2 linked regions of the Shinella zoogloeoides genome follow. The main gene of each other region encodes a partner of the protein of the gene in region 2 in a complex. Links are inferred from orthologs where the notes say so. Each region holds a gene or a part of one and is shown on either strand. Other genes may lie near its edges.

Region 1 (3,875 bases), 1.0 Mb from region 2 along the record:
CGACCATTCGCAGACCCTTCAAAGCGGAAGCCCCCGTCAAAGACGGCCCGCGTTCCAACAAGGAAATCCGGATTCCCCGCGTCCAGCTTATCGATGCCGACGGCAACAACCACGGCACCGTCCCCACCGATCAGGCACTCCGCATGGCGGAAGAAGCCGGCCTCGATCTCGTGGAGATCTCGCCGAACTCCGAACCGCCCGTCTGCAAGATCCTTGACCTCGGCAAGCTGAAATACGCCAACCAGAAGAAGGCGGCCGAAGCGCGCAAGAAGCAGAAGATCGTCGAGATCAAGGAAATCAAGATGCGCCCGAACATCGACACGCATGACTATGACGTGAAGATGAAGGCCATGAACCGCTTCTTCGAAGAAGGCGACAAGGTCAAGGTGACGCTGAAGTTCCGCGGCCGCGAAATGGCCCACCAGGAACTCGGCATGAAGCTCCTGCTGCAGGTCAAGGAAGACACCCAGACCATCGCCAAGGTCGAAGCCGAGCCGAAGCTCGAGGGGCGCCAGATGATGATGGTGCTCGCCCCTCGGTGAGCCTCGTCCCTGGCACCTTTCGTGCCGAACGGATCAAAGCCGCCTTTTCCGGGCGGCTTTTCCTTTCCGCCGCCGGAATTTCGGATTCCGGTTGCGCTTTTCGGGGACTTCGGTTACAAGCCGCCGTCCGAACGGTCCGGCAGGGCATGCCGTGGCCGTTCTTTACGCTGGAGCCGCGCATCGTCACGCGGTTCGAATTCAAGAAGAATGGAGTAGCAAAATGCCCAAGATGAAGACGAAATCGTCTGCCAAGAAGCGGTTCAAGATCACCGCGACCGGCAAGGTCGTCGCTGCCGCTGCCGGCAAGCGCCACGGCATGATCAAGCGTACCAACAAGTTCATTCGCGACGCGCGCGGCACCATGGTGCTGGCCGAGCCCGATGGCAAGAAGGTCATCAAGAACTACCTGCCGAACGGTCTCTGAGACTTCTCGAGCATTTGATACGTTAAGGAGATCATGACATGGCACGTGTAAAACGCGGCGTTACTTCCCACGCCAAGCACAAGAAGACGCTGAAGGCAGCCAAGGGTTTCTACGGCCGCCGCAAGAACACCATCCGCGCCGCCAAGGCAGCGGTTGATCGTTCCAAGCAGTTCGCCTACCGCGACCGCAAGGTCAACAAGCGCAATTTCCGCGCGCTCTGGATCCAGCGCATCAACGCTGCCGTCCGCGAGCATGGCCTGACCTACGGCCGCTTCATCGACGGTCTGAACAAGGCCGGCATCGAAGTCGACCGCAAGGTGCTGTCCGACATGGCGATCCATGAGACCGAAGCTTTCGGCGCGCTCGTCGCTGCCTCCAAGAAGGCTCTGGAATACCTCAAGGACGCCGGCACGAAGAACGAGTTTGAGGCCGCCGTCAACTAACCGGCGCTCACAACCATCTTCGCTTCGTTGTGAAACCCGCGCCGGGGAACCGGTGCGGGTTTTTGTTTTAACATCAGGATTTCGGCCATGGACGGCAGGCTTACCGCGCTCGAGACGATCCCCAACATGACGGACGGGGATATCGAGACGCTGCTTGCCGCGCTGACCCGCGAGACGCGCCGGGTCGAGCGGGTGGAGCTCTCCTTCGGCGCCGTGTGGATCAAGCGCTACGGCACCGAGCGCCCGCCGGTCTGGACGAAGGCGCAGACGGCGCTCGCCGGCCTGTTCGGCCAGCCGTTCCTGCGTCCCTCCCCCTATCTCGACAGCAAAGGCATGATCGCGCGGGAAATCCGCCGCATCGAGACCTTCGCCGAGAAGGGCGTGCCGGTGCCGCAGGTGCTCTATTCGTCCGGCAGCGCGCTGGTGCTGTCCGACGTCGCGCCGACCGTGACGGCCCGCCTCGACATGTTGCGCGACACCGATCCCGCCGGCCATGACGCCCTGCTCGTCGCCTGCGCCGCCCATCTCGGCGCGCTGCACGGCAAGGGCCTCTGCCACGGGCGACCGCACCCGCGCGATTTCTTCGTGGCCGGCGAGCGGCGCATCGGCTTCATGGATTTCGAGGAGGAGCCGGAGGCCGCCATGCCGCTCGCCACCGCCCAGGCGCGCGACCTCTGGCTGCTCTTTCTGCAGCTCACCGACCGCGCCCGGCTCGGCAAGGCGACGGCCGACAAGGCCTATGCCGCCTGGCGCACCAACGCGCCTTCCGCCGCCGAGGCGGAACTGGCGGCAATGCTCCGGTTTCTCGGCAAGTTTTTATCGCCAACCCAATTGATCGGGCGCGTGCACATGGGTAGTGATCTGCGACGCTTCCTCGCCGCAACCCGCTATCTGTCCGAGGCTCTTCTGCCTCCCCGCCCGGCCGACGCAAGCAAAGCAGGTAAAGATGACTGAACTCGACACACTGGAAAAGCAGCTCCTTTCCGACGTTGACGCGGCCTCCGACGAAGCGGCGATCGAAGCCGTGCGCGTTGGCGCGCTTGGCAAGAAGGGCTCCGTCTCGGAACTTCTGAAGACGCTCGGCGCCATGCCGCCGGAAGAGCGTCAGACACGCGGCGCGGCGATCAACGCGCTGAAGACGCGCGTGACGGACGCCATTACCGCGCGCAAGACGGCTCTGCGCGATGCCGCCATCGAGGCGCGCCTTGCGGCCGAAACGGTCGATGTCAGCCTGCCGGTCCGCTCCTCGCCGGCCGAGCGCGGTCGCATCCATCCGATCAGCCAGATCGTCGACGAGATCACCGCGATCTTCGGCGACATGGGCTTTTCCATCGCCGAGGGTCCTGACGTCGAGACAGACTACTACAATTTCACGGCGCTGAATTTCCCCGAGGGCCATCCGGCCCGCGAGATGCACGACACGTTCTTCTTCCCCGCGGACGAGAGCGGCGAGCGCAAGGTGCTGCGCACGCACACCTCGCCCGTCCAGGTGCGCACCATGGAAGCGCAAAAGCCGCCGATCCGCATCATCATTCCCGGCAAGACCTACCGACAGGATTCGGACGCGACGCATTCGCCGATGTTCCACCAGGTCGAGGGCCTCGTGGTCGACAAGAAGGCGAATGTCGCCAACATGCGCTGGGTGCTGGAAGAGTTCTGCAAGGCCTTCTTCGAGGTCGACAGCGTCACCATGCGCTTCCGCCCGTCCTTCTTCCCGTTTACCGAGCCCTCCTTCGAGGTCGACATCCAGTGCGACCGCTCGTCGGGACCCATCGTCAAGTTCGGCGAGGGCACGGACTGGATGGAGATCCTCGGCTGCGGCATGGTCCACCCGAACGTGCTGCGCGCCGGCGGGCTCGATCCGGACGAATATCAGGGCTTTGCCTGGGGCATGGGCCTCGACCGCATCGCCATGCTGAAATACGGCATGCCTGATCTGCGCGACTTCTTCAACGCCGACGTCCGCTGGCTCAGCCACTACGGCTTCCGCCCGCTCGACATGCCGACCCTGTTCGGCGGCCTCAGCGCGTAACCGGCATCCAAGGAGAAACATCATGAAATTCACGCTCTCCTGGCTGAAGGACCACCTCGACACCGACGCTTCGCTCAAAGACATCTGCGCGAAGCTGACGGCGATCGGGCTGGAAGTGGAAGAGGTCGATGACAAGGCGGCGTTCAAGCCCTTCGTCATCGCCAAGGTGGTTTCGGCCGAGCAGCATCCGAATGCCGACAAGCTGCGCGTCCTGATGGTCGATACCGGCAAGGGCGAGCCGATCCAGGTCGTCTGCGGCGCGCCGAACGCCCGCACCGGCCTCGTCGGCGCGTTTGCCGCGCCCGGCACCTATGTGCCCGGCATCGACGTGACGCTCGCCGTCGGCACCATCCGCGGCGTCGAGAGCCGCGGCATGATGTGCTCGGAGAAGGAGATGGAAATCTCCGACAACCATGACGGCATCATCGACCTTC
Region 2 (4,998 bases):
GGCTGCCTCCTGGCGCCGACCATCGTCAAGCGCATCGGCCATGTGCGCGCCTTTTCCGGCTTCGCCTCGCTGATCGCCATCATCGCGCTTCTGACCGGCATGCTGGTCGATCCCTTCTGGTGGATCGTACTGCGCGCCGTCACCGGCTTTTCCATTGCCGGCACGTCGATGATCATCGAGAGCTGGCTGAACGAGCGCGCCACCAACGAGAGCCGCGGCCTGATCTTCTCGCTCTACATCGCCATCACGCTGATCGGCACCGTCGGCGGCCAGTTGACGGTCGCCCTCGGCGACGTGACGACGCCCTTGCTCTTCATGTTCGCCGGCATTCTCTACTGCCTTGCCATGCTGCCGACGACGCTTTCGACCGCCGCCTCGCCGCAGCCGCTTAAGCAGGTGAGGCTCGACATTCCCGCGCTCTTCCGCACCTCGCCCATCGCCTGCGTCGGCATCGTGCTGATCGGCATCGCCAACGGCGCCTTCGGCACGCTCGGCGCGGTTTTCGGCGCCAATGCCGGCCTTTCCTCCAGCACGATCGCCATCATGATGAGCGTCGCCATCTTCGCCGGTGCCGTCATGCAGCTTCCGGCCGGCCGCATCTCGGACCGGGTCGACCGCCGCATCGTGCTCGCCGTGCTCTCGGCGATCGCGGCCGGAGCCGGCCTTTCGCTCTTCGTCTTCCAGCCGGCTTCCGTTCCGGTCCTGCTGATGCTCACGGCGCTCTACGGCGCCATGGCCAACGCGCTCTATCCGATCGCCGTATCGCACGCCAACGACTTCGCGAGCCCCGAGGACTTCGTGAAGGTCTCCGGTGGCCTGCTGCTGCTCTACGGCGTCGGCACGATCATCGGCCCGACGCTCGGCGGCCCCATCATGTCGGCGGTCGGTCCCTACGCGCTCTTCATGGTCACCTGCTGGGCGCACATCCTGATCACCGCCTACGCGATCTTCCGCAGCCGCCGCCGCGCCGCCGTGCCGGCCGAGATGCGCGATTCCTACACGACCATCAATCCCGGCACGCTCACCACGCCGGAAAGCCTTCAGCTTTCGCCGCGCGCCCTCACCCAGCCGCAGGCCGCCGACGAGCAACAGGAGGAACGCACCGCATGAGCCTCTTTGACGACGACCGCCCGGCCAAGAAGACCGCACACGAGATCGGCAGCGACCTGTCGCTGCTGTCGGTAGACGAGCTTTCGGCACGAATCGAACTCCTGCGTGCGGAGATCGAACGGCTCGAAGCGGAGAAGACCCGGAAGGGCGCCAGCCGCTCGGCGGCGGAAAGCCTGTTCCGCTAGAAGCGGGCGGAACAGCCGGTATCAGGCCTGCCGGCTCCACCCGGCGGATGCGCCCCGCATCCCCTCGAATCACCCCGCACGCCCGAAGCGGCCCCCGCGCCGGATTGCCGCAGACTTGCCGAAAAGGCACAGGTTTGGCCAAAACCCCAATAGAGTTAACCGGCCATTAAGCCTTACATGTTATTACTTGCACATCCGGTTCTTCCGGGTTCAGACATTTTCGTCCTTTTGGGCATCGGTCTGATTTTTCTCCCTGTTTTACCTTGAGAGCCGCTTTCCGCGGCTCTTTTTTTGCTTGCGCGCACCCGCCCCGATACACCTGTCCCGAAAGAATTGTGGAGATTAACCCTTTCTTAAGAATACCCTTGCGCGAATTGGGTTATGGCATCATCCTCAAGACATAGACCGGCCACCTGGAACACCACGGGCCGACCTTCCGTTACCTGCATTGTGATGCGTTCAACAGGGATCAAACCATGTCCGAAAGAGGATTGAATACCGTCAGCTTTGCTGGCCACGTTGCGTCTTCGGCGCAATTCAAGTCCCTGTACGCCGAGGGCATGGGTCTGGTCGAGGAAACCGCAAGCTATCTCGACGGCGTCGGCCGTCAGGCGTCCAAGGTCCTGCCGCGCATGGCCTCGGTGCTCTATGCGGCGGAATCGATGCGCCTCACCACCCGCCTGATGCAGATGGCCTCCTGGCTGCTGCTCCAGCGCGCGGTCAACAATGGCGAGATGAGCCGCGACCAGGTGCTCTCGGAAAAGAACAAGGTTCGCCTCGACAGCTTCAACGTCGACAAGACCGCGCCCGGCTGGAACGACCTGCCGGAGGCCTTCCGCGACCTCATCGAACGCTCGCTTCGCCTGCAGAACCGCATCGCCCTGCTCGACCGCGAAATCTACCGCCCGCAGGAAGTCCAGAGCTTCCAGCCGGACAACCAGAACAGCGTCCAGGCCCAGATCAATCTGCTGCAGACGGCCTTCGGCAACAACTGAGCGGCAGCGCAAACGCCACGACACGAACCCGGCTCCGGCCGGGTTTTTTGTTGCTGGCAATCGTGTATTGCCCCTCACCTGCCTGCCGGCATCCTCCCCCCGTAAACGGGCGAGGAGCGCTGGGCTCACCGTTCTGCCCCCTTCTCCCCGCCTGCGGGGAGAAGGTCCCGGCAGGGGGATGAGGGGCTTAACCGCCACCAAAAACAGGCAACAAAAAACCCGGCCGAAGCCGGGTTCTTGAAATCGTCTGCGACGCAGAAGGATCAGAGGCCGAGGCCTTCGAAGCGCTTCTTGAACTTGGAAACGCGGCCGCCGCGGTCCAGCATCTGCTGGTTGCCGCCGGTCCAGGCCGGGTGCGACTTCGGGTCGATTTCGAGGTTCATCGTTGCGCCTTCCGAACCCCAGGTCGAGCGGGTTTCGTACTCGGTGCCGTCGGTCATGACGACCTTGATCATGTGGTAGTCGGGATGGATATCAGCCTTCATGACACTCTTCCTGCCTGTTCCGGGGGCCAATTGTCGCAATGGATTGCGACAGCGGGGCCAAAGACGTAAATGAAGCCGCGGTCGGTCGGACCTACGGCTTCCCAATTCGATGGCGAGCCTATACATGAAGGCCGTCTGGATAACAAGAGCCGAAAGACAATTCGTGCCGGCAGGCACTGGGAACGGGGGTATGGTGTCCACAGACAGACAGACAGTCGCGCAGGAAAAGCCCGCGCGCCGAAACATTCGTCCGCTGGGCAGGCTCGCTCCCTATATCCGCCGCTATCGCGGTCTGGTCGCCGGTGCGCTGGTGGCCCTCGTCATGGCCGCCGTGACGACGCTGGTGCTGCCGATCGCCGTGCGCCGCATGATCGACCACGGCTTCTCCGGCGCCGACCTCGGCTTCATCAACACCTATTTCACGATGCTCTTCGTGCTGGCCGGCCTGCTCGCGCTGGCAAGCGGCATGCGCTACTATTTCGTCATCACGCTCGGCGAGCGCATCGTGGCCGATCTTCGCCGCGACGTCTTCGCCCATGTCACCAGGCTGTCGCCCGCCTTCTTCGACGTCAACCAGTCCGGCGAGATCGTCTCGCGGCTGACGGCCGACACCACGCAGATCAAGTCCGCCGTCGGCGCCACCGCCTCTGTCGCGCTGCGCAACCTCATCCTCTGTTTCGGCGCCATCGCCATGATGGTCTATACGAGCCCGAAGCTCTCCAGCCTCGTCATCGCCGCCATCCCCGTCATCGTCTTCCCGCTCGTCGCCTTCGGCCGCTCGGTGCGCCGCCGCTCGCGCGAGGCGCAGGATACGCTTGCCGCCGCCTCCGCCTATGCGGGCGAAGCGATCGGCGCCACCCGCACGCTGCAGGCCTTCAACGCGGAAGAGGCCGCCCGCGCGCGCTTCTTCGGCAATGTCGAGAGCGCCTATGAGGCGGCGCGCGCCGCCATTCGCGCCCGTTCGCTGCTGACCGGCTTTGCCATCGCCATGATCTTCGGCTCCGTAGTCGCCGTGCTCTGGTTCGGCGCGCGCGACGTGCTTTCCGGCACGCTTTCGGCCGGCACGCTCGGCCAGTTCCTGCTCTATGCGGTCTTCGCCGCCGGCAGCCTCGGCGCGCTCTCCGAAGTCTGGGGCGAACTCTCGCAGGCCGCCGGCGCGGCAGAACGCCTCACCGAACTGCTCGCCGAACCGCCGGCCATCACCGCTCCTGCCAATCCGGTGGCGCTGCCGGTGCCCGCCCGCGGCGAGATCGCCTTCGAGGACGTGCACTTCTCCTACCCGGCGCGTCCCGGCTACCGCAGCATCAACGGCCTTTCCTTCTCCGTGAAGCAGGGCGAGACCGTCGCAATCGTCGGCCCGTCCGGTGCCGGCAAGAGCACGATCCTGTCGCTGGTGCTGCGCTTCTACGATCCCGATGCCGGCACGGTGCTTCTCGATGGCGTCGACCTTCGCACCGCCGATCCCGAAGACCTGCGCCGCCGCATCGCGCTGGTCCCGCAGGACGTCACCATCTTCGCCGCGACGATCCGCGACAACATCGCTTTCGGCATGTCCGGCGTCAGCGACGAGGCAATCCGCGCCGCGGCCAGGGCCGCGCAGGCGGAAGAGTTCATCGAGCGGCTCGACAAGGGCTATGACACGATGGTCGGCGAGCGCGGCGTCACGCTGTCGGGCGGTCAGCGCCAGCGCATTGCCATCGCCCGCGCCATCCTGAAGGATGCGCCGCTGCTGCTGCTCGACGAGGCGACCTCCGCGCTCGACGCGGAGAGCGAGACGCTGGTGCAGAAGGCGCTCGACGGCCAGATGGGCAAGCGCACGACGATCGTCATCGCCCACCGCCTCGCCACCGTCCTGAAGGCCGACCGCATCCTCGTCATGGAAGACGGCCGCGTCGTCGAGGAAGGCACGCACCAGTCGCTCATCCGGCAGGACGGGCTCTATGCCCGCCTCGCCCGGCTGCAGTTCGACCATGGCGGCCAGGCCTTCCTTGGGGAGGAACGCGCGGTCGGGTGATCGTCGCCCTTGCCTCGCGAGGCTGGCGCCCTATCCTGAGGTGGCGACTTCACGTCACCTTGGGAGGAGAACCACGTGGCATTTTCGACGATCACCCGCCGTACCCTCATTGCGCTTGGCACCACCGTGCTCGCATCGCTGTCGCTGGCCCTGCCCGCCGGCGCCCAGCAATTCCCCGACCGGACCATCACGCTCGTCGTGCCCTTCGC

What was found.
Region 1: rpmE (region 2) and rplT share a complex: the UniProt entries of both Bacillus subtilis proteins name them as parts of the 50S ribosomal subunit. The link is inferred for Shinella zoogloeoides from one-to-one orthologs.

Annotation. Positions count from the first base shown.
Region 1 is NZ_CP132311.1:3,822,367-3,826,241, reverse strand. The notes cover bases 1-2,706. They hold rplT (50S ribosomal protein L20), read left to right. Parts: upstream 1-1,004; coding sequence 1,005-1,409; downstream 1,410-2,706. Other genes in these bases: pheS (phenylalanine--tRNA ligase subunit alpha), read left to right, coding at 2,356-2,706; Q9316_RS19710 (lipopolysaccharide kinase InaA family protein), read left to right, coding at 1,497-2,363; rpmI (50S ribosomal protein L35), read left to right, coding at 763-966; infC (translation initiation factor IF-3), read left to right, coding at 6-542. Also shown: more of pheS, read left to right, coding at 2,707-3,441; pheT (phenylalanine--tRNA ligase subunit beta), read left to right, coding at 3,464-3,875. UniProt on the Bacillus subtilis protein: Binds directly to 23S ribosomal RNA and is necessary for the in vitro assembly process of the 50S ribosomal subunit. It is not involved in the protein synthesizing functions of that subunit.
Region 2 is NZ_CP132311.1:2,782,152-2,787,149, forward strand. Bases 1,165-3,824 are described here. They hold rpmE (50S ribosomal protein L31), read right to left. Parts: upstream 2,776-3,824; coding sequence 2,554-2,775; downstream 1,165-2,553. Other genes in these bases: Q9316_RS14780 (DUF1192 domain-containing protein), read left to right, coding at 1,165-1,295; rcdA (protease adaptor protein RcdA), read left to right, coding at 1,772-2,290; Q9316_RS14795 (ABC transporter transmembrane domain-containing protein), read left to right, coding at 2,966-3,824. In the rest of the region: Q9316_RS14775 (MFS transporter), read left to right, coding at 1-1,110; more of Q9316_RS14780, read left to right, coding at 1,107-1,164; more of Q9316_RS14795, read left to right, coding at 3,825-4,789; Q9316_RS14800 (Bug family tripartite tricarboxylate transporter substrate binding protein), read left to right, coding at 4,865-4,998. UniProt on the Bacillus subtilis protein: While neither of the L31 paralogs is essential, this protein does not seem to function as the main L31 protein.